3 regions of the Abyssisolibacter sp. ZYX002 genome follow, and region 3 is predicted to be linked to each of the others. Evidence: riboswitches for the same ligand, from Rfam matches in the RefSeq annotation. Region 3 holds a riboswitch; each other region holds the start of a gene.
What was found. Region 3 has a riboswitch for thiamine pyrophosphate ahead of thiW (energy coupling factor transporter S component ThiW). Riboswitches for the same ligand answer to the same signal wherever they lie in the genome.
Positions count from the first base shown of each region.

Region 1: it holds a riboswitch for thiamine pyrophosphate, as region 3 does, so the genes downstream of both, thiM (hydroxyethylthiazole kinase) here and thiW (energy coupling factor transporter S component ThiW) in region 3, are expected to answer to the same signal.
Region 2: it holds a riboswitch for thiamine pyrophosphate, as region 3 does, so the genes downstream of both, thiT (energy-coupled thiamine transporter ThiT) here and thiW (energy coupling factor transporter S component ThiW) in region 3, are expected to answer to the same signal.

Region 1 covers NZ_JARMXH010000005.1:238,755-249,858, forward strand. Annotated here, with positions in the region: gene P3X86_RS15560 (C40 family peptidase) at 1-376, shown strand, start outside; gene P3X86_RS15565 (putative manganese-dependent inorganic diphosphatase) at 514-2,124, shown strand; gene P3X86_RS15570 (TetR/AcrR family transcriptional regulator) at 2,430-3,023, shown strand; gene P3X86_RS15575 (amidohydrolase family protein) at 3,075-4,391, shown strand; gene P3X86_RS15580 (HAD-IA family hydrolase) at 4,639-5,271, opposite strand; gene P3X86_RS15585 (GNAT family N-acetyltransferase) at 5,293-5,787, opposite strand; gene thiD (bifunctional hydroxymethylpyrimidine kinase/phosphomethylpyrimidine kinase) at 5,933-6,712, opposite strand; gene thiE (thiamine phosphate synthase) at 6,675-7,370, opposite strand; gene thiM (hydroxyethylthiazole kinase) at 7,357-8,181, opposite strand; TPP riboswitch at 8,260-8,367, opposite strand; gene P3X86_RS15605 (methyl-accepting chemotaxis protein) at 8,417-10,516, opposite strand; gene P3X86_RS15610 (GNAT family N-acetyltransferase) at 10,867-11,104, shown strand, end outside.
Region 2 covers NZ_JARMXH010000015.1:21,808-32,911, reverse strand. Annotated here, with positions in the region: partial or broken gene P3X86_RS20560 (glycoside hydrolase family 18 protein) at 1-1,401, opposite strand, end outside; TPP riboswitch at 1,674-1,771, shown strand; gene thiT (energy-coupled thiamine transporter ThiT) at 1,821-2,492, shown strand; gene ccpM (Cys-rich peptide radical SAM maturase CcpM) at 2,825-4,258, shown strand; gene P3X86_RS20545 (TIGR04066 family peptide maturation system protein) at 4,273-5,409, shown strand; gene P3X86_RS20540 (peptide maturation system acyl carrier-related protein) at 5,409-5,684, shown strand; gene P3X86_RS20535 (CLI_3235 family bacteriocin precursor) at 5,774-5,947, shown strand; gene P3X86_RS20530 (hypothetical protein) at 6,479-6,619, shown strand; gene P3X86_RS20525 (hypothetical protein) at 6,691-6,813, shown strand; gene P3X86_RS20520 (hypothetical protein) at 6,845-6,967, shown strand; gene P3X86_RS20515 (hypothetical protein) at 7,283-7,846, shown strand; gene P3X86_RS20510 (YdcF family protein) at 7,885-8,559, shown strand; gene P3X86_RS20505 (TolB family protein) at 8,703-9,929, opposite strand; gene P3X86_RS20500 (HAMP domain-containing sensor histidine kinase) at 9,991-11,104, opposite strand, start outside.
Region 3 covers NZ_JARMXH010000001.1:135,692-146,795, reverse strand. Annotated here, with positions in the region: gene P3X86_RS00620 (acetate uptake transporter) at 1-564, opposite strand, end outside; gene thiC (phosphomethylpyrimidine synthase ThiC) at 839-2,146, opposite strand; gene thiW (energy coupling factor transporter S component ThiW) at 2,186-2,707, opposite strand; TPP riboswitch at 2,857-2,967, opposite strand; gene P3X86_RS00605 (hypothetical protein) at 3,036-3,323, opposite strand; gene P3X86_RS00600 (class I SAM-dependent methyltransferase) at 3,790-4,395, opposite strand; gene P3X86_RS00595 (GerAB/ArcD/ProY family transporter) at 4,685-5,788, opposite strand; gene P3X86_RS00590 (beta-keto acid cleavage family enzyme) at 5,964-6,779, opposite strand; gene P3X86_RS00585 (aspartate aminotransferase family protein) at 6,834-8,192, opposite strand; gene P3X86_RS00580 (dicarboxylate/amino acid:cation symporter) at 8,226-9,506, opposite strand; gene P3X86_RS00575 (DUF3870 domain-containing protein) at 9,707-10,042, opposite strand; gene P3X86_RS00570 (CDP-alcohol phosphatidyltransferase family protein) at 10,396-10,896, shown strand; gene P3X86_RS00565 (hypothetical protein) at 10,911-11,104, opposite strand, start outside.

The DNA.
Region 1 (11,104 bases), on a different contig from region 3:
TACCCAAGTAGTAAACACTGCAAAACAGTATTTGGGTGTACCTTATGTTTATGGAGCTAGTGGCCCAAGTAGATTTGATTGTTCTGGCTTTACGAAATACGTTTATGCTAAGCTAGGAATTACTTTACCTAGAACTTCTAGAGATCAAGGAAACTATGGAAAATATGTAAGCAGAAATAAACTTCAAGCTGGTGACCTAGTTTTTTTTGATACATCAGGAAAATATAACAAAGTAATATCTCACTGTGGTATTTATATAGGTGGAGGTAACTTTATACATGCATCATCTACTAGAAGTGTACGAAGTGTAACTATATCATCACTTAACAATAGTTACTATAACGCTAAATATGTTCATGCAAAAAGACCATACTAATATAGTAAAAATGAGTATCCATAGGATACTCATTTTTTGTATATTACAATTTAAAATTGTTTGTTATGTATGTATATGTATTATGTTATAATATATAAAAACATTGCACTAGTATAAATGATTTAAAGGAGTTTATTATGTTTATATTTGGTCACAAAAACCCAGACACTGATTCAATCGCTTCAGCTATTGCGCTAAGCGTACTTAAAAACAAACTTGGTTATAATGCTACAGCTTGCTCTTTAGGCGAGTTAAATAAAGAAACTAAATTTGTACTTGATTATTTTTGTATGGAAAAACCTATGCTACTTGATAATGTGAAGACACAAGTCAAAGATTTAGCTTATGACAAGGTTGCTTCAATCACTAAAGATAAATCTATACTATATTCATATAGAAAAATGGAGGAAAATAATATTCGTACTCTTCCTATCGTTAATGATAAGAATAAAATTATAGGCATTGTTACAATGAAAGATATTGCAATGTCATTAATAAAAGGTGATTATTATGAGCTTACTACTAGCTTAGACAATATATTAAAAGATTTAAATGGTAAATTACTAACTGGTACTACAAAAGAAATTTCTGGAGATATTCTCGTTATATCACTATACCATAAAACACTAAAAAAAGCGTCTATTCTTAATGAAAGAAGTGTAGTTATAGTAGGTGATATGTACGATGCTATTTCAACTGCTATAGATTGTAAAGTTCAACTAATAATACTCACAGGCGGTAAAAAGATACCTCAAAAATACATCGAAGCTGCTAAGAATAATAACGTATGTATTATATCCGTTAAATCAGATACCTATATTACATCTAAGTTAATCAATCAATGCAACTATATATCTAATATAATGAAAACTGATAATCTTTCTTTTTTCTATGAGGACGAATATCTAGAAGACGTCAAAGAAGAGTTAGTTACTAACAGGCATTCATACTACCCTGTACTCGATAGTAAAAGAAGATATCTTGGTGTTTTGAATAGGTTACATGTATTAAAACCAAAAAGAAAAGAAGTTATATTAGTAGACCATAACGAAATAACTCAAAGCATACAAGGTCTAAACGAAGCAAGAATATTAGAAATAGTTGACCATCACAAAATTGGTGACATAAAAACTGATGAACCTATAAATTTTACGAATATGCCCCTTGGTAGCACGTGTACAATAGTATATACCATGTACAAAGAAAAAGGAATAAATATAGAAAAAAACATTGCTGGTTTATTGATATCTGGTATTTTATCTGATACATTGTATTTCAAATCACCAACTACTACTCCTACAGATATCTCAGCAGTAATCCAGCTAAATAAGATATTGAAGTTAGATTTGGATGAATACACTTATAGTATGTTTAGAGCTGGAACGTCTCTAGAAAATGACAGCATAGATGATATATTTAATAAAGATTACAAGGAATTTGATGAAGGAGAATATAAAATAGGAGTAAGCCAAGTATTCACTCTAGATATTGATGATGTATTTAGACGAAAGGATGATTTTATTTCATATATAAATAAAACTAATCAGATAACTAATCAATATATCTCGCTATTATTAATAACTGATATATTAAAAAATGGTTCTTATATACTCTATAAAACATCAAATGAATCAATACTCAAAAGAGCTTTTGATATATCTCCATATCAAGGTGTATTTATTGAAGGTGTTGTTTCAAGGAAAAAACAAGTAGTACCTAAATTGCTTAGTGAGATAAAGAGTAACTAGTATTGTTTTATATAGTTTGAAGTTTTGGAACAGTTTTTAGATCGAATTGATAATCAATTAAATATAATTAGTAGAAAGAAATTCCGCTTTAAGATATTTAGAGCGGAATTTCTGTAATTAGAATTATATTATAACTTTTGTAGCACAGTGAAAATCACAACATTTGGTAACCTAGTAACAGAATTAAAAACAAAGGATATATGCTTTTCTATTAATTCTATTGAACGAATATATTTATTGACACAAGTTTATAAATATACTATAATTATAAAAAAAGTACAAAAATCAAATCTGAAGGTGAATTTATGGAAAGAATGACGAGAAAAAGTATTAAAATATTAGATTGCTCTATTCAATTATTTATGGAATATGGAATAAAGAAAGTTACTATGGATGATATTGCAAAACGTTCTAATGTTTCTAAAATGACTATTTACAAGTACTTTAACGATAAGGAGACGTTATATAAATATGTTGGTAAAACTATGCTAGAACGTTGTTATGAAGAGTTAGAAGAGCTATATGAATTATCTGATGATGTTGTTCAAAAAATGATTAAATGCACATATATACTAACTGATTATATATCTAAGGGATACGCTACATTATGTTTTGAGTTGGGTAACTATAATGATGAAATAAATAAAGAAGTTAAGCAATTTAATATGAAAGTAAAAGATATAATTATTGTTCTTATAAAAGAAGGTCAACAAAACAAATTAATTCGCGAAGACATTAGTGATGAGTGTATATATCATTATATTGATATGGGACTTAATTATTTTCAGCATAACGCTGAATACCGTAAAAAAATAATAAACGATAGTTCTTTCAGAAGAAATTACATGGCCTTTATATGGGGTAATGTTTTTATTGACTACTCTGGATTTGACTGCTAATACTGTTAAGCACAATAATTAAAGCTAGTAACATATGAAAGGAATATAGCTATGAAAGATTATAAAGGCAATGAACTTATAATTAACAATATTAATATATTAACAATGGTTAATAATAAAATACTTAAGAATAAATTAGTTATTATTAAAGATGGAAGAATTATAGAAATTGGTAAAGGGACTGATAATACAGGTAATTACTTAAATGTAATTGATGGTAAAGATAAATATATTATGCCTGGGCTTATTAACATGCACACACATCTAGGAGATAACAAAGATGATTTGAAGCTCTATTTAGCTAATGGAATAACTACAATAAGGAATATGTGGGGTTATGGTAAATTTAATTTTGGACAATGGTTGTTTGGAACAAGGGTATTTAATCATTTATTATTAAAAAAGCAAATTGATGAGAGAAAAATTATAGGCCCCACGATTTTCACAGCAGGTCCATTATTGGATGGAAAAGATCCGTTTTTTCCAAAGTTTATGAACCTTCATGCTCTAAAAGATAAAAAGCAGATTAATCAAGTCATAAAAAATCAATTTACAAAAGGATATGATTTCATTAAGATTTATTCTAAGATATCTAAACAAAATTTTAAAGATATAATTAATATTGCGAAGCTTTATGATATGCCAGTAGTTGGACATGTACCTGATTCAGTTGGAATTAGACAAGCATTGAAATCAAAAATGCATTCTATTGAACATTTATATGGGTTCTTTAATCCATATATGCCAGAATTGAATTTAAAGAAAGAAGAAATAAAAGAAATAGCTAGTATTGCTGCAAGCAATGATGTTTGGAACTGTCCAACTCTAATTGCAAATGAAAGAATAGCTAATATTGATAGGAAAGATGAGTTTGAAAATGAAGATCAAATGTCCTATATATCAAATAAGAATAAGAAAGCAATGAGGTTTTTGTTACGGAAATCAAATGAGCTCATCATGAAAAATAATATTAAAGGAAACCATGAATATATGGAATTTCTATTCTATATTATACAGCAATTAAAGAATGAAGGGGCAGGGATACTAATGGGTACTGATAAAGCAGTTCCATATGTTGTTGCAGGTTTTTCTGAACATAAAGAAATGAAGCTATTAAAAGAAGCAGGCTTGGATAATTATGAAGTTATCAAGACTGCAACAATTAACGCTGCTAAATGTTTGAAAATTGAGAAGGATGTGGGGACTATTGGAGTTGGAAAAAAAGCAAACATAATAATAACTAATAAAAACCCCCTTGTTGATCTTAATGAAATCTATAAGCATAATGGTGTAATTAAAGAAGGAATCTATTATTCTAGAGCAAAATGTAATAAGATTCTAGAAGAAATAAAAGTAAACTTAAGATAAACTAGCATTATTAACATTTAGCTTATATAATATCATCCCTAATAAATCTAGATAACTAGTGAATAATATTTGTTCCAAGCGGTGCAGTAGAGGAGCTGTTTTCTACCAATTTAAGTAGAAGCTTTAAAGAAACAGCTCCTAAAATTACCTACGAGTAACATCTTTTAATTTCCTAGTAAATTGATTTGTTGTAATTTTTATTAATCTCAGAGAGCTTGACTAAATTAACGATAATCAAATTGTTTCCCTATTTTTCTAACCCAAAAACTTTATACAACTCATCTATGCTATTTACTACATAATCAGCTACTTTCACCTGATCATCAGAAAAAATATCAAAGTAACAGCTCTTTATCCCAGCATTTTTACCAGCCAATACATCTATGTCTCTATCTCCTATCATTATAGCTTCTTCTTTATTAATATTGTGCTTGGTTAACAAATACAATAGTGCCTCTGGCGAAGGCTTTCTTTCAAATTTATCTTCTTTTGATACAATATCTTCAAAATACTTTATTAGATTGTGGTGCTCTAAGTAATCAATCACAGATTTACCTCTGTTTGTGTAAATATAATTTTTCTTATCTGCTTTAAATACATCTTTGATTATTATATCTGCAGAAGGAAAAGGCTTAACATCACTTAAATTTACTTCACTGCGAAAACCATCATATTTCTGTTTCAATATATCTAAATCTACGTTATATTTGTTTTTATAATGCTCAAAAGTATGTCCATGAGATATCCTCATAAGAGACATTATATTGTCACACTCATCATTTATCTTCATTTCTATTAAAGCTCTACGTAGTGAATCTACAAGCATTGGATATGTATCAAAAAGTGTTCCATCAAAATCCCATATTATATGATTGTACATAACTTCTCCTCCTAAAAATGATTATATTGTATATATCTTTCGGTTATATACCTCTTCCTCATTTTGGTATGTAAATCCTGCCTTCTCTAATGTTTTACAAGAAGCAATATTATCTGATTTTACTACTCCATATAGTACAGGTAAGTTTAGATTTTCCTTTGACCAATTGGCAAATGCCTTTACTACCTCACTTGCATAACCTTTTCTTTGATAATCTTCACCTATTGCATATCCTATCTCTATACCTTCTTTAATTTTGCTCAAGCCTACATGCCCAATGAGTTTTGTATCTTTTAGTTCTACTCCCATTACATAAGGGTAATCAATATTCTCAAGATTAGATGTATATTTAGATATTAGAAACTCTAATACTTTTTTAGCTACTTGTATATCTTCATACACTTGATCTGGCATCCATTTTTTCAATGATTCCTCTTGACTAAATTTATAAACCTCTTCTGTATCTTCTAGACTAAATTCTCTCACTATCAATCTATCTGTTGTTATTATATTCATATGTGCCTCCCTAAAAGATTTTATTTCTTATTTTACATTATACTAAATTATTGACTATATAAGCTACTTGTTCTATGTAAAATGCATATGTATAAGAGGCTATTATTAGGAAATAGCCCCTTATATTATAATATTATTTAACTATTTATAGTGCAAAACAGTGATTTAACGGACCATTGCCATTTCCTAAATCTAACCCATCTTCTAATGCTCCTGTAATATATTCTTTGGCTTTACTTATGCTATCATATATTGACATACCTTTTGCAAGATTACAAGCTATAGCTGATGAAAGCGTACATCCTGTTCCATGTGTATTAGTATTGTTTATTCTTCGTGCTTTAAACCAGTTTATATCACCGTCACTATAAAACAAATCATCTGCAGAATCTTTTGAATGCCCACCTTTTATGAGTATATTTTTTATTCCCTTTTCTGATATTTTGACTGCCGAGTTAATCATATCTTCTTTTGATTTTATTTCAAAACCACATAAACATTCAGCTTCTGGTATATTTGGTGTAATAACATCTGCTATTGGGAGTAAGGAGTTAGTTAATGATTTTATAGCACCATCACTTAAAAGCTTGCTTCCACTTGTTGAAATCATTACCGGGTCTACTACTATATTTTTAGCATTGTATTCACTTATTTTTTTTACTATAGCATTGATTATATCTATACTAGATACCATCCCAATTTTTACTGAATCTGGACGTATATCTGTAAATATACAATCAAGCTGCTTTGAGACTAGCTTGCTAGTTACATCCATTACATCATATACTCCAGTAGTATTTTGTGCTGTTAAAGCTGTTATGACACTCATGCCATACATCTTGTGTGCTGTAATTGTTTTTATGTCTGCCTGTATTCCAGCGCCCCCACTACAATCTGAGCCTGCAATAGTTAACACTTTGTACATATTCATCCTCCATAACATAGTTATTCACCATTTCATCTGACAAAACCCTCAATTCTTTTGATGCTAATTCTATATTTTCCTTTGAGAATATCGCTGATATCACAGCAATACCATCTACCTTACTTTCTCTCAATTTTAAAACATTATCTTTGTTTATACCTCCAATTGCTACAACTGGTATATTTACTGCTTCACAAATTTTTCTTAATGTTTCTATATCAACATCATTTACATCCGATTTTGTATTTGTCTTAAATACAGCACCTACTCCAAGATAGTCTGCTCCATTTTCCTGAGCTATCAACGCTTGCTTCACTGTCTGCACTGACACGCCTAGTATTTTATCTTTACCTATTTTAATACGAGATTCTTTAACTGATGTATCACTTTGACCTATATGTGCACCATCAGCTTTACAAGCTATTGCTATCTCTATATTATCATTTATTACAAATGGTATCTTATGCTTATCTGTCACCTGCTTCACCTCTTTAGCAAGCTTTAAAAATGACTCATACTCTAAGTTCTTTTCTCTAAGCTGTATAAAAGTTGCTCCTCCTACTATCGATTGTTCTACTTGGCTTTGTAGTGTGTTCTCGTTTAGCCATGTTCTATCTGTTACGGCATAGAGCCTCATGGCTTTTTTATCTACTTTCAATTTTTAGTCCTCCTTCAAGACTTTTAAATTCCATCTTGCTTATTTCATCTATTAAAAACATTCTATAGGAGGATGTTCCTCCATTATTATCTATAACTTTTTTATGAGCAAGTTCTCCGCTCAGACCCATCACACCCACTGCTAAAGCAGTAGCTTTTAAAATATTATCTTTGTTAGCTCCACAATATGTAGCTATCAATGCTGTTAACATACATCCTGTTCCTGTTATTTTTGACATCATTGGGTGTCCATTTCTGACTATATACGATTCTTTACTATCAGAGACAATATCTATCGCACCCGTTATAACTATTATTGCTCCTGTTTTTTTGCTAAGTTCTTTGCTAAATGATATTACCTCATCTATATTATCTTCTGTTACTATATCTGATACATCAGCATCAACGCCTTTTGTATTTCCACTGCCCTGTGATATGGTTTTAATCTCTGATATGTTACCCCTTATGACATCAAATTTTATCTCTTCTAACAATTTAAATGTAGTAGAAGTTCTAAGAATTGATGCTCCTGTTCCTACTGGATCTAAAACTACAGGATGAGATAATTGATTAGATCTTTTTCCAGCTGCAATCATTGATTTAATCGTTCTAACGTTTAATGTACCAATATTTATATCAAGCGAATTACATATAGAAGTAATCTCTTCTACTTCTGATATGTCATCTGCCATAATTGGTGATCCTCCACATCCTAGTATAACATTTGCACAATCATTTACTGTAACATAGTTTGTAATACAATGAACTAACGGTGACTTAACTCTTACATTCATAAATATATCTTTGTACATATTTATCCTCCTAATCTTTTATTTTGCGACTACAATAAAAAATGAGAGATACTTTATACCAATGTATTAGTATCTCCCATTATTTTTCTCTAATGTTCCCTACGTTGGCATTATCCAAATCAGGTTATGGGTCGAAGTTAGATTACTTCCTCTCAGCCTGCTAAACAAGCTCCCCTTATTCAGGTTGACTATAAGATATCATATATATTAATTACTGTCAACCAGCTAATAAAATTTATAATTTAAATTGAGAAATCGTCTCCTGTAAACCTTGTGCTAATTCCGATAAGCTTTCACTTGAGCTAGCAACTTGTTGTATAGATGCCAATTGTTCTTCTGTTGATGCTGACGCTTCCTCTGTTCCTGCTGCATTTTCCTCGGCTATTGCTGATAGTGATTGAACTATTTCTAGTATATCTGCTTTTTTAGTATTCATTTCTTCCACTGATGTATTGATTTTACCTATAGCTTCCTCTGTTTTTATTATAGCACCAGTTATATCTTTATACTTACTTTCTGTCTTTCCAACACATTCAGCTTGCTTATCTACAATCTCCCCAACTTCCTTAATCTTTTGTACCGCTTTTGCTGAGTTGTCTATTAGTTCATTAACTATCGTGTCTATCTCAACTGTTGAATTGGTTGATTGTTCTGCAAGATGCCTTATTTCCTCTGCCACAACAGCAAATCCTTTACCTGCTTCTCCTGCTCTTGCTGCTTCAATGGCCGCATTTAGTGCAAGTAAATTAGTTTGTTCTGCTATTGAAGCTATCAATTGACTTGCGTTTCCTATTTTTTCAGAGCTAGCATTTGTCTGCTCTATAACATCAAAAATCTCATTAGCTGCAATACCACTTTGGTGGGTCTTTTCTGTCAATTCTTCTACTACTTCTAATCCTTCACTTATTAAGCTTGATACATTTTCAGAGGATTTATTTACTTCCTCCATAAGCTCTTGATTTTGTTTGATCAAATCTCCTAATTCATTTATCTTACTTGCTCCTATCTCAGTATCTTGTGCTTGAGACATAGCTCCTCTAGATAATTCTTCTATAGTCCTTGCTACCTCTTGAGAACTAGTTGAAGTTTCCTCTGAAGTAGCTGTTAGCTCTTCACTAGATGCTGATAAGTGAGATGTAACTTCCTGTACCTTTTTTATCAATTCGGTAAAATTCATACACATCTTTCCTAAAGCACGTGTCATATCTCCTGTTTCATCTTTCCTTTTTACGAGTATATTTGCTTTATGCTTTTCGTCATAGCTTAAATCATATCCTGCAAGTTTATTTACAACATCGGACATTACATCTATTGATTTCACTATGTATTGGCTGTTGTAGTACATGACTCCTGCCATAATCAATGTAGCTACTACTGCAAGTATAGTTGTTATTAGTATGCTCTTTCTTGTTGATGCCATCATCTCGTCTGTAGGCACTATTATATTGTATGACCATTTTAGGTCACTACCTTCAAAATTAATTGGTGAATAAAAACATTTTACATCTTGTCCAATACTATCAGATAAATCATTGTTTGAGAATTTCTCTCCATTGTTTATCTTAGCTAAATAACTATTTCCCGCTTCTAATCCAAACTCTTTGCCTATTTGGTTAACCTTTCCTTCATCTCTATGTGCTAATACAGTACCTTCGTTATTTACTAATCTTCCAAATCCGTTTTCATATAACTTAACTTCTGAGTTTATCTCTGTCAATTTCTTTAAAGATATATCAACTCCAGCTACTCCTACAAATCTACCGTTTATTACAATGGGCTCTGAAAATGTTACCACAGTAACCTCTTCTCCACCTAACTCATATTGCTCTGGCTTGGCTATAAAGCTTCTTTTTGTTTTTTTAGGAACTAGATAATAATCATTCTCATCTACTTTACTGGTCTTTTTAAATGTAAGTTTGCCTCCAATTTTTGCCCATGACGGAATAAATCTTCCTTGTGAATCACAGCCTTCACCATTGATATGTAATGAATCTTGACCATCAAATGCATTAGGTTCAAAAGCTGCCCATGCATACAAATAGTTTTCGTTACTCTCTAGTTTCTCTTTAAGTAGCTGTTTAACTAAGCTTCGATCTGTACTTCCACTTTTTTTCAAGTTTTTTAAGATATCAGCTAATGCCTTTGCATCATGCACTGCATCATCTAGTACTGATTCCATTTCTGCAGCCACATAATCCGTTTGTTGTGATATAGACTTTATAGTGCTTTCTCTAATGTTTGTATACGAACTAAATGTTAAGTATCCCATAATTGCCCCTGATATAATTACTATTATTGCTAAATTAAGATATATCAAACGTCCTTTGATTTTCATAGTTACTCCTCCCTTTATTATGCTATCTATACCATATGCTCACATCTTAATCTTGCTATTATTATGTAATATGTAATGTCAATTATTTTATGTAATAGTACTAGCTTCGTTAACTTTACATTATATTGTGCGTTACTGACGAAACTGTCAAAAGTTATATAAACAAGCACATGATATTTTTATTATACAACTTTTTGGTGGAATTTAGGCAATATTATACATAATATACATATGATTAGTTCGTTAGTCCTACTTACGACAAAATTTGTTTAATATGTCATTTGCAAATTGGATAATATATGATATTATGTTTAGTTAAATACGTATTTAATTTAATAAGGGGTGATTATATGAATCTAAAAGATGTTAAAATAGTATCTAAAAGATTAATACAAGTTCCTATCAATAAAAGCTATGCTGAATCTCTATATAAAAACTTCACTGATGAAGTAACTAAGTATATGTATCCAACACCTTCTGAGAACATAGAAGGCGTTCATGCTTTTATTTCTAATGCAACTACTAAAATAAATAATAACACCGACCTTTATTTAGCTATCCTCGATAATGAAACAAACGAGCATATTG
Region 2 (11,104 bases), on a different contig from region 3:
AACAAGCTTATAGTCACCACTATTTACTGGCTCTGGTGTTGGCTTTGGCTCTGGTGTTGGCTTTGGTTCTGGCTTTGGTTCTGGCTTTGGTTCTGGTTTTGGTGTTGGTTTTGGCTCTGGTGTTGGATTAGGTACAGATTGTCCATTCATCAGTTTGTATGCTAAAGATGTCATAGGGAAACCTTGATTTTTAATATCTCCTGTTAGTTGCCATATAACTAAGCCACCATAACCGTTTTTATTAACAAAGTTACCACGTTCTGTAAGTGAAGTTTCATCTTCGTAGCTAAGAAACACCTTTTTTGCAGAATTATACAAATAAGGAACTTTAGCGTATGTGTCTCTGTATTTTTTCCATCCAGAAGTATTTTCTAGTTTTTTCAGTTCATAATATGGAACTTGTCCACCTGCTTTTGGATTTGATTGTATATCCCAAGAACCAGTATAATAACCAGTAGCAGTAGCATATAAACCATCGTTAGAAGAATTTACTTCTCCCCAGCCACGTGAATAGAAAGGTGTACCCACATTCAATTTATTAGAGGATATACCGTATTTTTCAGTAAATATTTTCATTGATTCTTCAGTAGTTAAATGCAAAGAAGCAGAAGGATCATTTGGATTTTTGTATATAGGTGAATGATGATTAGTTGTTTGTTCCCAAGCACCATGCATATCATAAGTCATGACATTTATAAAATCTAGATATTTACTATATTCTGTTGGATTAGTTAGGCTTATTTTCTCTTCACTTGCAGAAGCTGCTATAGTGAGCAATTTGCCAGTTAATCCATTAGCGTTATAAGCTGAGCGTAATTCTTTTAAAAGTAAAGTAAAGTTTTCTTTATCTTCTGGGCCGCCAGGACAACCTCTATCATATTGATCATATGGATCAGCAGAACGGTTTATACCTGGATATTCCCAATCAATATCAATACCATCAACAAAAGGATATTTTTTCAAGAAAGATATTACGCTGTTGATGAACTTCTTGCGATTTGTCTGATTTTTAGCCATAGAATGGAAATTTTCACCTCGTGTCCAACCTCCTACAGAGATAAAAAGTTTTACATTTGGATATTTTTCTTTGTAGTACTTGTATTCCCCAAGATGTCCTGCTAAACGGTTAGATGAATTCCATCCATCTGAATGAGGAAATGTTTTCTCAAAATCAGCAAAATTGTCAGTAGATACAAGATTATAATTTCTATCTACGGTAAAAAATGCATGATTGATATGGGTAACTTTATTCCAAGGGATATCACCAACGGACATATTCTGGTGATTAGCACCGTAGGTACCCCAATTTGGGAAATAAGCTACGACACGTTTACTTTTGGTAGGTTCTGCAAAAACAGAACTGGGGGTAAGAACCGATGTCACAAAAAGAGATAGCAACATCACATAAGTCAATAATTTTTTCATCAAATTCACTCCTTGTGCTGATATTTTGTTGTAAATGTTAAAATTAAACTGGGTTAGGTAAGAAGTTAACCCCATTATATATTAGACAAAAATGTAATACAATTAACGAGAAGTTACATGTAAATGACAATATAAGATAGTATATGACTATATTTTTACGTATTGATTACAAAAATTATAAGTGAATTACATCATTAGTATAAAAAAACTTGACAAATTGATGAAATTGATATAGATTATGTATGAACAAGAAAAGCTAGGGGAGCCATTAGGCTGAGAAGTTATTAACTGACCCTTAAGACCTGATACGGATAATGCCGGTGTAGGGAAGCATTGTAATAAGATATCTGTCTTACAGTTAATAATCTTCCTAGAGAAAAGAGGAGGATTTTTTTATGATTAAACAGTTTTTGGATGCTGTTAATAGTGGTAATATTACTGAAATAATGGCATCGACATTAGGACAAATACTTACAGCAATTATAGGTATAATACTCTTAATAGCAGCATTAGCTATAGGTAGCAAAAACAAGAAAATCAAGACCAAAGAATTAGTATACTGTGCATTAGCTATAGCTATAGCTATGGTGTTGTCACAAATTAAAATAGTTGAGTTACCACAAGGTGGGGCAATAACTCCGTTTAGTATGTTATTTGTGGTGTTGATTGGATACTGGTTTGGAGTTAAAACTGGTATAATGTGTGGCGTTGCGTATGGATTATTTAAATTGTCAATAGGAGGGTATGTAGTACATCCATTACAAATGCTATTGGATTATCCGTTAGCTTTTGGAGCTTTAGGATTAGCAGGTATATTTAGTAATTCATCAAATGGACTAATGAAAGGCCTTATAATAGGAGCTGGAGGTAGGTTCGTATTTCACTTCATAACAGGAGTAGTATACTTTGCTAGCTACGCTAAAGATTTTGGTTTTGCTACAGTACCATATTCATTTGGATACAATTTATCATATATAGCAGGAGAAGTGTTTTTAACAATAATAATACTTATCATACCAGCTGTTGATAAAGCGATGAAGCAAGTAAAGAAAGGCGCAAGTGCATAGATAAACAATATCTTAATAAATCTGCTACTAGATGACTTTGTCATCAACATAATAGGCTGTTGTAAGAGTTCAAGTTCAAGGCGTGTTAAAATTGAGTAGCAGAGCTTACTTAGAGGTAAGTGAGCAACGGAATTTTAACTACAACGCAGAAATTAGACTTTTGTCTACAGCCTGAGACTCGAATAATCGAGTCTTTTTTTATATATATTTGTCTTTTTCTTAAATTTAATTACAAAAATTTAAATTATTACATGCAAAATATTACAAAATTCTCAAAAACAATAGTGTATAATTTACACAATAGAACATAAAACATGCTCGGGAGGAAAAAAATGAAAGAAAGTAAACCGTTTATTCATTTATTTAAAACGCCATCTGGATATTATATATTTGATGTAAATACCAATTCTATAATAAAAACTAAGAAAGAAGTATATGGTGCATTAGAAAAAATTATGAGAGATAAACCATTAGATACTATAAAAGATGAGACACTAGAGATAATTAATAGTTTAAAAGAAAAAAAGTATTTGTCATCAAATAAAGTAAAAGAATTAGAGCATCCATTAACACAATATGTAGAATCAAGAATATATAATAAAATGAAAAAAATCACATTACAATTAACTCAAAATTGCAATTTAAGATGTTCATATTGTATATATGCAGATAACAAGAGCATTAATGATAAACAGAGAGTTCATTCAAATAAAAAAATGTCATTTGATATAGCTAAAAAGGCAATTGATTTACTGATAAATAATTCTAGAGACGAGCAAGTAATCAATGTAGGTTTTTATGGTGGAGAGCCAGTATTAGAATTTGATTTAATTAAGAAATGTGTATTATATGCAGAAGAAATAGCCGAAGGTAAAGATATTGAATTTTCCATAACAACAAATGGAACATTATTTAATACAGAAGTAATAGAGTTTTTTATGAAGCATGATATATTGTGTTTAATTAGTTTTGATGGACCAAAAGAAATTCATAATAGGCATAGAAAATTTGCAAACGGGGAAGGAAGCTTTGAAACTATTGAAAAAAATCTATTATTTATTAAAAAAAATTATCCAGAATATATGGATAAGATATCATTTAACGTAGTTATTAATCCACAGGATGATTATAAATGTATAAATGAGTTTTTTGTAGATTATGGGTATTTTAAAGAGACAAATGTTAGATCATCATTAATAGATGATTTATTTTTAGATGAAAAAACACAGATTACAGAGCAGTATGCAATAAATTCTAATTATGAGATATTTAAAATGTTTCTAAGCTACTTTAAAAAAATCGACCCAAAACACATCTCACCTATAGCAATTCAAGAATTAGAATCATTAAAAAGATTTGAAACAAACTTAGATAGAAGAGAGAAACTTGTTGATAAGACGGCACCATCAGGGCCATGTGTTCCTGGACAAATCAGGTTGTTTATCAATGCAGATGGCAATTTTTATCCGTGTGAAAGAGTAAGTGAAGTATCTAAAATGATGAAAATTGGGAACATAGATGAAGGTTTTAATATAGATCAAATCAAAAAATTGATAAATATTAGCCAATTGACTAGCGAGCAATGTAAAAATTGTTGGGCAATTACTCATTGCTTTTTATGTTGTAAACACGCAGATAATGGTACAGAATTACTGGGAGAATTAAAAAATAAGCATTGTGATATTGTTAAAAGAGTGACAGATAGAATGCTAAAAATGTATGTACAATTGGCAGAAATAAAAAAACAATACAAAGTCAATATATGATAAGGGGGATTACTATGAAAGAAAAGCTAATAATTTATCCATATAACTATGAGTTTGCATCTATTATAAGGAATGATTTGCTAAGCGAATACGAAATTGTACACTTAATAGCACCTAGAGGGTTTTCACTTACAGGAAAAGATGCAGGTATTGCTGATCATGGTAGTGCTATCAATATAGATGTTAAGACTAATCTAAAAGATCATATTGAAGAATGTGATACTGTATTAATTGCTGATTGTGTTGTTTTAGAGAACTTTAAGAAAACGATTTGTAAAAATATAGAAGATATATTAGCTAGTAAAAAAAATGTATTATGTACCATGACTTTAGAAGAAAATCAACTTAGAAAATACAAAAAATTAGCAGATGAGAACAACGTGTATTTTAAATACTATGGAGAATATCCAAATTATGATGTTGTAATAGATATGCAGTGGAAAAATTCTATATATGAGACAGAGGTGCCAGTTGTATTTGTACTAGGAGAGACAGAATATACAAATAAATATGAGATACAATTAATGCTAAAACAACAACTAAATAATATGGGCTATAAAGTTAGTCTTATAGGAAGTAGACATTATAGTGAACTATTTGGTGTAAGGGCTTTACCAAATTTTATGATAAGAGACGAAGTTAATGAGTCAGATAAAATAATACTATTTAATAGATTTTTAAAGATAGTTGAAAAGCAAGATGAACCGGATATTATAATAGTAGGAATCCCTGGTGGAATAATGACTCATAGTAAAAAATTCACGAATAGATTTGGATTACTAGCATATGAGCTGGCACAGGCAATAACACCTGATTTTGTTGTTCTGAGTCTATTATATAATGAAGTAGATAATAAATTTTATGAAGAAATTAACACATTAATGAAATATAGATTTGGTTTTGAAATAGATTGTTTCAATATATCCAATATACAATTAAATCAGCAAGCATCGTTAGATCAAAATAAGCTTATTTATGATTATATTGATTATGATTTTGTTGTTGATAAGAAACAAGAGATAGATGCAAATAAACATATATATCAGATATTTGATAAAAATGATAGATTAACTTTGGTAAATCAAATAATAGAAACACTATCAGATTATAGTGATAATCAAATAACTAATTTGGGAGGTATGCAGATATAATGGAAAAGCAAAATATAAAAGATATATTAGTCAAGTTAATATATGATTTGTTTGAGCTTGATATAACAAAGATAGATGATTATGAAAACAAGGAGTTATTAGGTTATGACATCAAATTTACTTCAATGCATCTATTGTATCTGTATTTTGAATGTGAAAAGAAATTCAAAATTAATATACCTCAAGAAGATATTTTAGAAGGTAAGTTTAATACTATTAATAATATTAGTGAAGTTATAAATAGATATATTGCCTGTGCTTTGCAGAAGTGTTAAAGATACATAAAGTGTATAACTATGAACTGTAGATCGCACTCATAATGAGTATGATTTATAAATTAATAGGCTCAAAAGGAGGTGAAAAAATGAAAAAATTAGGTAGAAAAAATGATATTCAAGAGAATACAATGCAAGGATTCAAAATACCTTGTAGTGGATGTGGTTCATGTAGTTGTGGATGTTCAGGAAATAAAAACTACCAAACTGACTTTAATAGTGATGATGTTCATGCATATGATCCAGTAGAGGAGTATAGATAGTTATAGAAAAAAAGGGCTGTTGCACTAAAAATTAATGCACAGCTCTTTTTTAGTATAGAAAATGTAGAACTAAAAAGACTACGATTTAGCCTAAAATTGTTTTATCAAATGTAACTGGTACTCTATCTGCAGTATCATATACTAAATGGTATGCTTAACGATGAGATGAGTCGTTGCCTGAAATAATTGATTGCCGTCTATTTAATTTTATAAGAACTAATTTGTCGACAAATTGGGAATATTGTAATATAAAGTTTCAAATTTGCACAAAAAATAATTGTTACAATAATTTAATAATTACAGAATATTCATAAAATTAGGACTATTACTAAAACATAGCCATAATTTACAACATAATATTATAGAAAATTACAAAAAAAATACTATAATACATAAAACAACAAAATCTTCAGACATTATATAGTATAATTTATACATAATAAATAAATGTGATGGTTTATGAAAAATACAATCATATTTTTAGTCCATGTAAAAGAAATAAATAAAACCAAATAAAAGGGGAGTTATAGTGTGAAAAAATTAAGAAAGAACAATAAAAGATCTAATCCAACATTAAGAGCAAACGTTGTTATATGTGAATGTAATAATCCACATGTTTATGGTGCGTATTACAATGAGCATGTATGGGGATTCTATCCTAAAGGAAAATAGTTATATCATTAGATTTAACAAGATAGTTTCAAAAATTGAACATTGATAGAAGAAGACATAGGGGGCTAAATATGAAGAGTTTAAAAAAGAGTAATAAAAACAAAGGATTAACTTTAGTCGCTAATATGTGTGCGTGTGATTGTGGATTTTGGACTATTAACTCATATGCAGAGCATGTATTTATTAGACACTAAAATCCTTAATTAAACGATAGGAGAAACTATAATGAAAAAATTAAAAAGAGGGAACAAAAGAACCAACTTAACATTAGTTGCAAATTATTGTCCTTGTAGTTGCTGGAACACAATACTATTTAAATACAGCGAACATGTTTGGATTAAGGGATAACAATTTGTATATCTATAAGTGAGAGATATTATTGTAATTTATTAACTTAGAATATGATTGTATAAAAATAAAAGATACCCATTAATTATATATTCAATAATTAGGGTATTTTTTTTGTAGTCATTTTAATGATTTGTAAAGGATATATTAATAACATGTTTACATAGGAGTTCCCAATATGGAAAATACCTTTAGTTAAATATATTAAATATATGATATAATTAAGTATTAATAAAAAATACCTAAATTGCTGTTATGATATAAGTGTTAATGAATTCAAAAGCATGAAGGGATTCTTATGCTAGGAGGAAAAGGATGATTGTAGATGAAAAAAAGCTTTATGAATTTACTCGTAAATATTTTAGAAGCATGCATATACAGCATTATACTATTTTACTTTCTCTATTAGCATTATTATCCTATTTGACAAATAACAATGAATTTGATGTAGTTAATATTCTTATAACAATAACAGTTGGTATTGTTGCAGTTTTCTTATTTCCAGATTATTTAAAAGCAGAAACAAACAAATCTATCAAAGAATTCTACCAAACTAAATATGATTATGAAAATAAAATAGCAATAGTTTGTAATATTAAAAAGATTGACGGACCAACTTTTGGAGTATTAGTAGTAGATAGCGATGGTATGTCATTTGCACCTTTTAGAGATAATTTGATGGATGAAAAATTTTCTGTTAATAAAGAGAAGATAGTAAGTATTGAAATGCAAATAATTAGTATAAATTTGTTTAATCGAGTTTTTTATAGAGAGTTAGGTGAAGGGATATTTTTAGTAGTTGATGACCGCAGGATTATACTGCAGACAGCTGAGGCAAGTAAAGTATATAGTGCAATGAAAAAGGTATTAGCTTTTTAAAGAAAGGAATTTTTTATTAACACAAAGGAGGGCTTGAAGTGATACCCAAATATCCTGAATTAGTGGAGTTAACAGACAAGCAGATACAAGAAATAACAGACATTGTTTTTGGCGAAGATAAAGATGTAGGAAATCATGACGTGATTTTCGTGTTTGGGAGTACGCATCCGTTATGTTATGAAACTACACTAAAAGCGTATAACAATGGACTAGGAAACGATATAGTGATATCAGGAGGAAATTCAAAAAGTAGAGATAAACATAAAGATTGGAAGTATGGGAGTAAATCTGAAGCAGATGCAATATCAAGTAGATTGATTGATAAAGGAGTACCAATAGATAAATTATATATAGAAGAAAAAGCTACTAATAGCAAAGAAAATGTTATTTTTACTAAAGAGATTTATGATTTTACAATTGTTAAGAGTATACTAATTATAAGTAAGAACTATGTTGCAGGCAGACAAATGAGAACGTTAAAGAAATATATGCCAGATAATATAAAAGAGATAAATCAATATTCATACAATGTATATATAGAAGATGGTTTAACTTTTGGAAGATACGACTGGATGAAATATGATAAAAGTAAGTCGTTGATTTTAGGAGAATACTTAAGGATTTATCATTATGGAAACAGAGGAGATATAGAGAAACTTAAAAAACCAGTTGAAGGGTTAAGTGAATATGTAAATTCGTATAATTTAGATTAGATAAAAAAATGGATTGTTTGTACAATCTATTTTTTTATTTGATAGAGAATGAAATCCTTGATTAGAAGGCGGGGTTCATATATACAGTGCTACCATATATATAGGTAGCACTGATAAAGTAAGCAAATAAAAATAAACTTAGTTTACTTAAAACTAATATAATTTAGCGCTCTAGTATTAGATTCATAGAATACTAATTTCTTGCTGTCATTTGACCATTTATATGATGTAGCAAATGAATTTTTCTTAACATAGGAGATGTTATGCAGTCCATTTTTATCAATATTTGCAACATATATATCATTATCATATTCAAATGTATCTTCTTTTCTAATAGATTGTGAAACAGAGTAAACAATTTTATTTTGATCTGGTGCTATACTAAAATTTATACCATCAGAAGCAAACAGCTTGCTTATTTTATGTGTGTTAATATCATATAAATACAATCCACTTACACTCTCTACTAGTGCATCAAAAACAACAGTGTTATTATTAAGAAATTGAAAGTTATGCAGTGCATTTTGAGCTTGTGTTTTTGTCGTAGTATCTAATTCTAATATGCTCGTTATTGATTCTGTTTTGGTATCTAGATGGTAAAGACCAATTTTTTCAGTATTTTTTACATTTTTTCTACCAATGAAGTAGATGCTTTTTCCGTTTGTGCTATAATATTGGCCATTATTAACATAGCTAATTCTATCATTTAGGTTAATATTTTTTTCTATATTTCCCGTTTTATTTATAATATAGAATGTATGATTTGCTTTGTTGTATTTAATTAAAAAATTACTATCTTCAGTCCAATTTCCAATTAGGTAACTATATTGATTATCGTTAACACTATTATTTAGTGATTTTAGTTTGTATTCATTTGTTTTTCCAGAGTATATTTCATATATATAATTTTTATCATTTTTCATAAAATCTATATATTTTCTATCAGGGGAATAGCCCGAATTAGAAGTTATATCAAATACTTTGAGATTTGTTAAATTATATTTTGGAATAGAAGGGTTAGGATTATCTATTTCAATCTGATATGTACTTCCAGATAGCTTCCTGTGTAGCTCAATTTCTTTATCGTGGGTGCAATTATCTAACTGAGTTTTTATCTTATCGTATTCTTTGTTCATTCCTAAGATTATACGATTTTCTCCATCAAAATGCAAGAGGGCAGTTACATTTTTCAAATTTACAAAGTTTCGTAATTGTACAACATCTATTGTATTTTCTATCTCATACTCTTTTTTGCTCAATACAATAGTTTTATCTTTATACAAAATATTTGAAGAACTAATTAAATAACCTACAGCAACTATACTCAGTATAAAAATTGGTAGTAATAATTTTATGATTTTTCTTTTCATGTTTTTCCTCCATTTATATTATGAATATATTCATATAATAAAACATTGATATATATATCTTTTAAATAGATGTTGTCAAATTGTAAACATTTAAAGGAATTTTCAATTTTACTTTAGTTCCTATGCCTTTTTTACTATCTATGGAAATAGTACCCTTATGTTTACTGATAATTAATTTTACAATGTATAGTCCTAAGCCACTGCTTTCTCTTTTGCTTTTATTTACTCTGTAAAAGGGCTTATAGAGATTATCTAAATTTTCATTATCAATTCCGATTCCATTATCTTCGATTGTTATAACACAATATTCAAGCTTTTTATATAGCTTAGTAGAAATACAACCATTGGTATCTGTATATTTAATTGCATTGTCTATAATATTAGCAAATGACTGGCGTATTCTGAAATCATCACATATTACTGTTATATCATTAGCGATATCTGTAGATATTTTGATACCTTTTTCCTTTGCTTTTATTGTCATATCGTTTATGATATCTTTCAATATATTAGATATATTATGTTTAGAGAAATTATATTTCATTTTTGAGTCCGATTTAGCAATATTTAAAATATCTAAAACTAGAGTATTCATTCTAGTTGATTCATTCATTATTTTTCCTAAAGTAGAATATACAAAGGTTTTATCTTCTAAGTCATGATCATTTAAGATCTGGCAGTATCCTGAAATGATAGTCAATGGAGTTTTTAATTCATGGGTTACATTGTCAAAAAATAGTTTTCTATATTGATACATACGAACAAGATTGTTTCTCTCCACTTGCAGTTCGTTTAGTTGTTGTTTTATTTTATTTTTCATTATATTAAAATTGTCACCAAGTTCTTCAAATTCATCATTAGTTTTGATTTCAATGGAGTGATTATAATCTCCTTCTGCTATTTTGGTAGTTGCGTTGCTTAGTTTAACAATAGGTCTAGTTATTTTTTTAGAAAGTAAAAAGATAAATATAAAAAGGCATAGAAATGCAAAAATTAAAGATAAATTTATATATTTTATTAGAGTAATGCTTGTTTCATTTATATGGGTATAATCAAAGATATATCTTATAATACCTACATTTTTATGATTAATTACTAAAGGAACGCAGGAAGAAACGAAAAGCTGATTGTTGTTATGTATAAGGGTATATGCACTATTTTTCTTTAATGCAGCT
Region 3 (11,104 bases):
GTGCCCATTTAGTACTGCTGCAGCAAATCCATAGAACGCTGTTATAGATATCGCAAGCTCTGAGTAAGCTGCTAATTTGTGCATAGCATGTTCAGCTATACCTAGTGTTGAAAAAGATAACCCTATAAACAGTAGGTCTATTAAAACGAATATAGTGAATAATACCTTGTGTGTCTCCATAGCTCCTATAGTCAATACTAAAGTAAGAATCAAATATCCTATAAAAGCAAATCCTAGCTGTTTACCATCTATTCCATCCATTAGCGTTTCTCCAAATACTCCAGCTTTTATCATCCAAGATGATGCAACTGCTAACCAGAATAAACCATATGCTCCAAATGCAGTAGCTCCAAATACATTGTTCTTTTTTGCATCATTTACACATGCATATAACTGTGCAAAACCTCCTAAAAATATAGCCCAAGGAATTATGAAAGCGGTTCCACTTGTCCAGCCTAGTTTTTGGCTTGATGCTACCAAGGTAACAATAGCTAGTCCAAATAATCCTAAAGCAGAAGGATCAGCAGTTATAATCTTAATTTCATTAGTTTGTTTATTGTTCACATTAAACCTCCTTAAAATAGTATACTGCGACATATTATCATATTTTTATACATATTTAAAGGTCTTTTTAGTATTTTATCAAATTTTTTTAGTCTTTATAAATACTCCTCTCGTAATATACGTTTAAATAAAAATAAATAATCAATTACAACTTTTTGGGACATATCCTTATTCATTTTATAAGTGAACAACAAAAATTATAGTAGCTCTCAATAATGTATTCTTGTCTAAATAATAGGCTATCAATAAATATGATAGCCTTAGATTCAATATACTAGTCTCTTAATATGTTAATATCTTCTCCATTTAAAACTTTATTTAAATTACGAACAGCACACATCTTACCACACATTGAACATGACTTTTCGTCTTCTGGTTTTGAACTTTCTCTGTAAGCCTTTGCTTTTACTGGATCTATAGCAAGCTCAAACATTTTACTCCAATCAAGTTGTTGCCTTGCAAGACTCATCTGGTTATCCCATTTTCTAGCACCTGGTAGCTTCTTTCCTATATCACCAGCATGTGCAGCAATTTTACTAGCTATGATTCCTTCCTTCATATCCTCCACAGTTGGCAAACGAAGATGCTCTGCTGGTGTAACATAGCATAAGAAGTCTGCTCCACTTGCTGCTGCAATTGCGCCTCCTATAGCCCCTGTTATATGATCATAGCCTGGTGCAATATCTGTTACCAAAGGTCCTAGTACATAAAATGGCGCTCCATGGCAAAGCCTTTTTTCTAATAACATATTTGCTTTTATTTCATCTATTGCCATGTGTCCTGGCCCTTCTATCATAACTTGAACATTTTTAGCCCATGCTCTTTTAGTCAATTCTCCTAATACAATAAGCTCTTTAACCTGACTTGCATCTGTTGAATCTGCTATTGCTCCTGGTCTACAAGCATCTCCTAAACTTATCGTTATATCATATCTAGCACATATTTCTAATAATTCATCGTAGTACTCATAGAATGGATTTTCTTTGTTATTAAGTCTCATCCATGCAAACATCAACGAGCCACCTCTTGAAACTAAATTCATAAGTCTCGGATTTCTTCTAAACGTATCCGCCGTTTCTTTGTTTATACCTGCATGTATAGTTACAAAATCTACTCCATCTTTTCCATGCTTTTCAACTACATCTAAAAATTCTTTTGCAGTTATATCCTTTAACTCTTTTTCGTAAAAACCTAAAGCATCATATACTGGTACTGTACCTATCATCGCTGGTGATATATCTACTAACTTTCTTCTGAATTCAGCAGTTTTTCCATAATTACTTAAATCCATTATTGATTCTACATTCATGTCAATTGCTACTTTTACTTTCTCTATTTCTCTCTCTATATCATAACTGTCCTTTGATATCCCTAGATTCACGTTTATTTTGGTTCTTAAACCCTCTCCCACTCCTTCCGGATTTATATTTACATGATTCTTATTTGCTGGTATTACTACGGTACCTTTAGCTATTTTATCTATCAGTACCTGCTCACTTATATTTTCTTTTTGTGCTACTATTTTCATCTCTTTTGTTACTATACCTTTTTTAGCTGCATCCATTTGTGTTGTATAATTCATATACTACTTCCTTTCTTTCTTTAGATTTGATTATAATGACTAATTAACATTGTTATTACTCTCCTTACTGTATAAATTAAAACTGCTATTAATAATTCTCTTTAATCCAAACATCTCTAAAACTATAAACGCTATTACTGTCCCACCAAAGGAACTTACCATGAATGGTATAACTAATCCATACACAGCTATTTCTTTACCCATAAGCAACTTTGCTATTGGATATGAAGCTATAGCACCTATGATACCTGTTCCTATTAATTCTCCTATAATAGCTATGTATATTTTCGGGAATCTTTTATATAGTAAGCTAGCCAATAACGCTCCAAACAAGCTACCACTAAATGCAAGCAAAGTCCCTAATCCTAAAATATTACGTAAAACTGATATTACAAACGCTTGTCCTATAGCATAATAAGGTCCTAATAAAACTGCTGATAACACGTTTATTAGATGTTGCCAAGGAAAACATTTAGCTATCCCAATAGGTATAGAATATGGACTTAAAATAACACCTATCGTGGCTAATAATCCGCTTAACATAAGTTTTTTATTTTTCATCTATGTCTCTCCTTCTTATGAAATAAATTTAGGCTTATACATGAAGTATTAGATATAGAAGTAAAGTGATATTATCTTTTATTTCTAAGCATTGTTTTTAGTATAACTTCAAAATAAAAAGCAATCCAAAAGGATTGCCTTAATTTTAATACATCATAAATAAGCTTTCCTCCGCTGGTACTAACCAGATCAGGTTAACAGGGTCAAAGAATACAGTTCTTTATCTCAGCTGACAAACATCAGCCCCCCTAGCCAAAAATTTAAATTAAATTTTAATCAGATATATCGTAACATAAATATAGCACTTAATCAATAGCTTTATTGTATGTTATTTTTTTACTACTATAGGAGATATCCTTACGCTTATTTCATTATATAACTTAAACAGTAGAGCAACTAGAATAATCCTAAGTATAATATGTATAAACGAAAGCATTAAAATAAAATACGCTATTGCCCCGCATAGCCCACATGCAACCATAACTATATTTGATTCCGTCAATTCGCTCCTACAATTACTACATTTTATAGACCACCTATATCTGTAATACATTTTTCTTTTTTGCGTAAAATCGATTGTCCGTTCTTTACATACAGGGCATTTATATTTTTTCATAACTCACCTTCCTAATTTTATAATGTATTATAAACTTTTTTTGTAATTATTTAGGACTTATTTATAGTAAAATTACTCATATCTAAATAGGAAAAGAATAAGTGGCGATATTTCATGAACAGGATAATGGTTATTACTGGTGCAAATAAAGGCATTGTCTATTACATGGTTATAAAATGGTTACAACAAGACAACAATGTTTCTTGATTCTTGAAACTCCTTTATACATACGAATATACACAATAATTACAAGATATTAAACAACAGCTAAGTAAAAAAAATTGCAACATAAATATATACTTATGTTAAAAAAGATATTTATAAGGACAATTGATACTGAGAAAAAAGAACTGAATTTGAAGATATGATAAATATACGGTGTTAATAAAGATCAAAAAAACCATTTGATTTAAGGAATTATATAAAACAAAAATAGGGCTGGGCATGAGATATGCCCTTTATACCCCTATTTCTTCATCACATAATCAATATAAGCTATTTTATACCTTTGACCTTTCCACTCTCTGTATATGACTCTTTTTTGCTTATATACTAACTCCATGCCATCAAAGTACTTATCTCCTTCATCATCTTCATAATAAGTATGTATGACTACCTTATCTCTTTCTTCTTGTTTGTATTCGTTATTTCCAATACATGTTCCTTCTCCGCACTCATCGTCATCTATTGATAACAAGTTAACATACATTAGTCCACCTGATTTTAGTACTCGTTTCATTTCGTTTATCGCTTTTTCTATATCTATCTTTTTCATATGGAATATTGAGTTCCATGAATAAACTGCCCCAAATGATTCATTCTCAAATGGTAGCTCTCTCATATCACCCTGCTCAATATTTAATGAAATATTGTTATTATCACCATATTTTTTCGCTTCTATTACTTCATTCTGGTCTATCTCTATCCCAGCAGTTTTATAACCATGTTGAGCAAACAATGCTAATGGAGGTAAATCCCCTCCTGCTCCACAGTCTAAAACGTTTTTAGAAATATTCTTTCTTTCACAAAACAATAAAAATTGATAGAGTGATGTTTGTCTAAATACTTTCAATGCATTACCTCCTAGTAATTAATATATATTCAATTTATCGTATCTACATATATTAATTGTACCGTATCTATATATATAACTAAATAAATTTCGTCATTAACCTCTTTCTATTAAAGTGATATCAATATGTAAGAAAATATTAAAATTTCTTAATAGGTTAAATATGCTTGTCCCAATATATCACTGGTATTTCTAAAATTTCTTCAAATCTTAGCTTTGCCATATTTATTGACTCTTCTCTAAATAGCCAATCATAACAATTTTCATAAGTTTATACAACACCAAATATTCATATTACTTTGTTATCTTTCTTTGATTCAATTCTTTTCTTAATAATTGCACCGCCAAATATAATTAGCGGCAATATAACCTGAAATACAGAAGCATAATATCGCCATATATAAAACGCCCAATCCACCATCTCTTCGAGATCATCGTATATAAGCTGCGATAAATTCACCATCAACAATCCAACAGGAATCACACAGAACTTGTAATCACTGTAATTAAACACTTTTTTGATACCATTACATGCTCCAAGCAAACACATGCAACATTTAATAAATCCTCCTGCTAAAAGATTGATTGAAACTATTATCTCTATCCGTTGTATGAAATGAAAAATATTAATCTTGTAGATAGTGCTATATGCTGGGAATGTCACAGTTTTATATTCAATTTCACCTAAAACTAAAATTTCACTCATTGTAACAACAAGAACTACAAGACCTCCTAGTAACAACCCCCAACTATAAATTTTATAGGAAGATTTTCTAACACCAAAAGCAGAAAAAAACAAAGTGAAAATAACTAACTCTGCTAGTGGGAATGTAAATACATCAAAAGCACCATCTAATACTGGATTGAATCCATTATATAGTACAGGCTTTAAATTATTAAAATGAAACATCGGTAATAGGAAAAATAAAGTCATTATTACTATTGTAATCATTACTATTGAAACAAGATTGGCCCATCTGCCTAACATTTCTATACCACTTTTTACACCCCATATAGCCAATATTCCACAACCTATCATCGTTGCTATGATAGGAGTCTCAGGCAAAGAAACTGTCCTTATAAATTCTCCAAAATTCCTCAAAATTAACGATGCTAAGTATAATGAAAACCATATGTATGAAATCGAGATTATTTTACCTATAACTTTTCCAAAAACATGCTCTATAATATCATATAAATCTTTTCCAGGGTATAAAGATAATGTCTTAGCATAAATCATCAACATTGGAAATACTAATGCCATTGCGATTAAAATAGATAGCCATGAATCTCTTCCTGATTTATTACCAATTCCCATTACTAGGGTACTTCCCATTATGAATAAAATCATAAGATGTATGCCTTGTTTATCACTTATTATTTCTTTTTTCATTAACTATCCTCCGAGGTATAATATCAACAGCAATGAGTCAAATATTATATATTTTGCGTCAAATTACCAATTTTATTCATATCTGCGAGATTATTGTGGTATTAAAAAAAGATGATTTCTACTCAAAGTAAATATCATCTTTTATCACATATCTTTATAATACTCTATTAGTAAATTATACTAACCCGAGTATCTTTTTAGCTTCATCTACGGTAGCTATTTCTCTACCAAGCTCATTTGCTATACTTACAACTTTTTTAACCAATAACTCATTAGTCGCATAGCTTCCATCAGGCATCTTTAATACATCTTCAAGACCTGTTCTTACATGACCTCCCAAGAGTATTGCCATTGTTATCATCTGTATTTGCGAGCGTCCAATACCACTTACATTCCATGTTGCTCCTTTTGGTAAACTGTCAATCATGAACATTAGATTTCTAGGTGTTCCTGGAAGAGAACCTGGAACGTTCATAACAAAGTTAAAATGCAACGGTCCTTTTAATATACCTTTTTTTTCTAATCTGATTGCATTGTGTATCATAGATACATCAAATGCTTCTATTTCTGGTTTTATATTATTATCAAACATTTTTTTAGCAAGTGATTGTATCAACTGTGGAGAGTTAGCATTTACACTTGATATAAAATTAGATGATCCTGTTGATAAGCTTGCCATATGAGCATTTAGATCAAGCATTTGCCCTCTCCAATCTATCGTATTCTCTCCTCCACGTGCTCCAGTAGATACTTGCTTTATGATATCTACATTTTCATTATCTAATCTATCTAAAACTTCTTTAAATAATTTTCTATCACTAGTCGGTTTTAAATCCTCATCTCTTACATGTATATGAGCTACACTCGCTCCTAATTTTTTACATACTTTTATATCATTTACTATCTCATCTATTGTCAGAGGAGAATGAGGATTTAATTCTTTTGTAGGGACATTTCCAGTATGCGCTAGCGTAATAATTAATTTTTCCATAACTCAAACAACCTTTCTGCTCATTATCTATAATCTAGCTACAAGCTAGAATTATTATTTTACTTCTTCACAAGTCTTCTTTATTCCAGCTTCTAACCTTTCAAATAATAAATCTATTTCTTCTTTTGTTATGTTAACAGGTGGTGCTATAAGTATATGGTCTCCTCTAACTCCATCAACTGATCCACCGCCAGGATATACTATCAATCCTTCATCCATACAATTATTTAAAATTTTACTTTTTACTCCAATGCTAGTATCAAAAGGCTCTTTTGTTTGTTGATTCTTAACAAATTCTATACCAATCATCAGGCCTTTTCCTCTTATATCTCCTACTATTGGATATTTGAATAAATCTTGTATCTTCTCCATCAAGTAGTCACCTTGCTTAGCAGCATTTTCTACGTATGATTCTCTTTCCATTATCTCTATAACTTTATTCGCTATCCCTGCAGATAATGGGTTTCCTGCATAAGTATGCCCATGCACAAAATGACCTGAACCTTCAACCATTATAGTATTGAATATCTTATCTGTACATATCGTAGCTCCCATAGGAGTATAACCACAACTCATTCCTTTTGCGCATGTTACGATATCAGGTACTATTTCAAAATGCTCTATCGCAAATTTCTTACCAGTTCTTCCGAAACCAGCCATAACTTCATCTACTATCAACAGGACATCATATTTATCACATATCTCTCTAACCATTTCAAAATATATCTTATCAGGATGTACTCCTGGTGCTGCAGATCCTACAACAGGCTCAGTTATAAATGCTGCTATATTATCTGCTCCATGTCTTAAAATTTCTTCTTCTAATGACTTAGCTGCTCTTATACTAGTTTCTTTTAAAGTCTCACAGTTCCATGGATTTCTGTAATGATAAAACTGTGGTATCTTAGGGAAATTAATTAACATAGGATCATATATTTTTCTTCTACCTGTAATACCTGTCATTGAAAGCGCACCCATTGTATTCCCATGGAATGAATTCCACTTAGATATAACTTTCCACTTAGTAGTTTTACTACCATCTCTCTCGATAAAATATTGTCTAGCCATTTTTATAGCTGTTTCAGTAGATTCTGAACCGCCTGATACAAAATAAACATGATTTAAATCTCCTGGTGCCCACTCTGCTACTTTAGCAGCACACTTTTCAATTGAGTCTACAGTCCATCTTGAAAGATGGGTAAATGCTATTCTCTCCATATGTTCTTTGGTAAACTCCGCAACTTCCTTATTTCCATGACCTATGTTTGCAACAGCAGAACCTGAACATCCATCTATATATTTATTACCCTCTTTATCATATAAATAGATGCCTTCTCCTCTTTCAATCATTGGGTAATGCCAATTTTGATTTCTATAAAATACATTATTTTTTGGCGCTTTGTTTAAACTCATTTTTCTTACCCCTTTCTATATATTTTTATGTTATTAGGCTATTTTATTATTTCTAAACATTCCACCGTTTTCAAATTTATCTCTGTCTAAATCTCCTTCCATACCAGCAACTGTAGTAGCAACAACTAAGTCACCTAAAGCATTTGTTGATGTATGTGCTTGATCCACTATTCTATAAATACCTGCTACAAGTGCTATTCCATCTAACGGTAATCCCATACCTGTTAATAATGCTATACTTATTAACAATCCAACTTGTGGAACTGCAGCACATCCTACTGACAGTAATGTTGCTTGCAATACTAATAACGCTTGCATTTTGAAACTTAAATCAATTCCATATATTTGTGCTGCAAATAATACTATGATACCAAAGTATATAGATGTACCATTCATATTAGCTGTAGCTCCTAATGGCAATACGAAGCTTGCATTTTCTTTTGGTATACCAAGCTCTTCATCTGCAATTCTCATTGTAACAGGTAATGTAGCCATAGAACTACATGTACTAAAAGCTACTAACCATGTTTGGAATGCTTTCTTGTAGAACTTGAGTGGATTTACTTTTCCAAATATGAATAAAACCAATGAATAAACAACTGCTATGTGTATAAAAGATGCTAAGTAATCTGTTATTATAAATTTAGATATTGGTCCAAATATTTTAAGTCCAAATTTAGTAGTAGCTTTTGCCATAAGTCCAAATACTCCGTATGGAGTTACTTTTACAACTATATCTGTTATCTTAAACATCACTTCTGATGCACCATCTACTAATTTAATAAGTTCCTTCCCTCTTTGTCCCATCATAAGTAGCGCCGCTCCTATGAATACACTAAAGGAAATAATGTGTAGCATTTTACCATCTGCCATAGATTCTATTGGGTTTTTAGGGAAAAAGTTTAATACAGTCTCTGCTATACCAGGTAACTCTTTAACCTCGATGCTATTTGTTATTTCACCCAATTGAATACCTGCACCAGGTTGTATTATTTGCGCTAATACAAGCCCTATTGTTACAGCACAAAACGCTGTTCCAAAGAAAAATACAATTGACTTAATTCCAATACTTCTAAGCTTTCTGATATCTCCTAAATTAGCAACTCCACTAATTATAGAGAAGAACACCAACGGTACAACAACCATTCTTATTAATCTTAAAAATAAATCTCCCATAAATGAAAATATAGGTACACATTTTGCAATGGTAGCGTTTTCCTCTCCACCTAAAGTACTAAATATAAATCCTATTAGAGCACCTAATATCAGTCCGATAAAAATCTTGTGAAATAATTTTATCTTAATTTTTTTCATATTCTACCCCCAATTCAAATTTTTCTTACTAACTTTTTTACTTTTGCAAACCTTTGCATTTTTTATCTTGTCCGGACAAACAAAAATATATAAATAAAAAAATCCAACACAAAATAGCATAAGCTATTAATGTACTGGATTTTATTTATTTCGCAACAATGGGATACATTATCACAATAAATAAAGCAGTTAACTTAGTTTTATTCTAAACCATTTTTCCAACTTTCATATTTTTCATATGTGCTTTTAAGAGCTACACAAACTGCTTTTCTAGACACTCCGTGAAATCTATTACTTATTTCATTTACTAAATTTTCTATATCATTTTTATGAAGATTAAAACCTATCATGATACTTTTGAGAAAATCTTTAGCTTCTTCTGTAAGAAGTGTAGATACTGCATCTTCTATAACACCTGTTTTAGTATTTATTATAAGTCCTACACCAACTACTCCATGAAGCTTGCCAGCAGAAATATTTTCAGGTAGCTTAGCATACGAAATAAAATAAACCGTGTCTTTATTGTACTTTCTCATTAATTTACCTCCAATTTTATATAAAAAAAACAGCACAATAAATTCATACTTAAGAGTATCATTCTGTACTGGATTCTATTCTCTATGCAATATTGGATTACAATACCACCGTGAACAAAGCAGTAATATTAAATTTTATTAAAAAAATCGTTTTCATGTCTATATTATATAACGCAAAACAACTTTTTTCAACAAATTTTTATAATATTCTTAATTTATTTTAATATTTATATTTCTCTTAATGTAGTTTATACTTAATATTATAGTATAAAATAAAATCGTAATCAATCCGGTTTTAACTGAAAGATGTGGTAAAAATGTATTTTAAAAAAATAAAATCTTACAGGTCTATTATGAATAAAAAAATTTTAGCTAATTGTATTACAATTATAAGGATACCTCTTGCACTCTTTTTATTTTTCATACGTCCATTTAGCATGCCATTTTATATTATATACTTAATATGCGGTCTTAGTGATATGTTTGACGGATATATAGCAAGAAAAACATGCACTGAAAGCATAATTGGAGAAAAGCTTGATTCAATAGCCGATTTTATAATGTTTACAGTAGTTTTTATAATTTTTAGTCCAATTATACTAATTACTAATGTAATAATTATATGGATTATAACTATATTCATTGTTAGATTAGTTTTGATTATTATTGCTTATATTAAATACAAAAAGCTTATGGCTCACTCTAGATTAAATAAATTCACGGGATTATTATTATTCTCATTTCCAATAGTATACATTTATACACAGAGTAATCTAGTAATATATATATTGTGTATTATAGCAAGTATATCAACTGTAGATGAATTAGTAAAACAAATCCATTCTACCTCATGAGGCAGAACGGACTACTATTCATCTAACTTAATTTTGATAGCTCCTAATTTAAATTTTCCATCATTATATTGTACCTCTACATATACCTCGCCTATATAAACTGGTGTAGTCCATGATTTTATAGATAATCCAAGACCAAATTTTGCAGTTATTTTCTCATCAATAATATCAAAACTGACCACGTCTCCTAAATAAGGCTGTTTTCCTA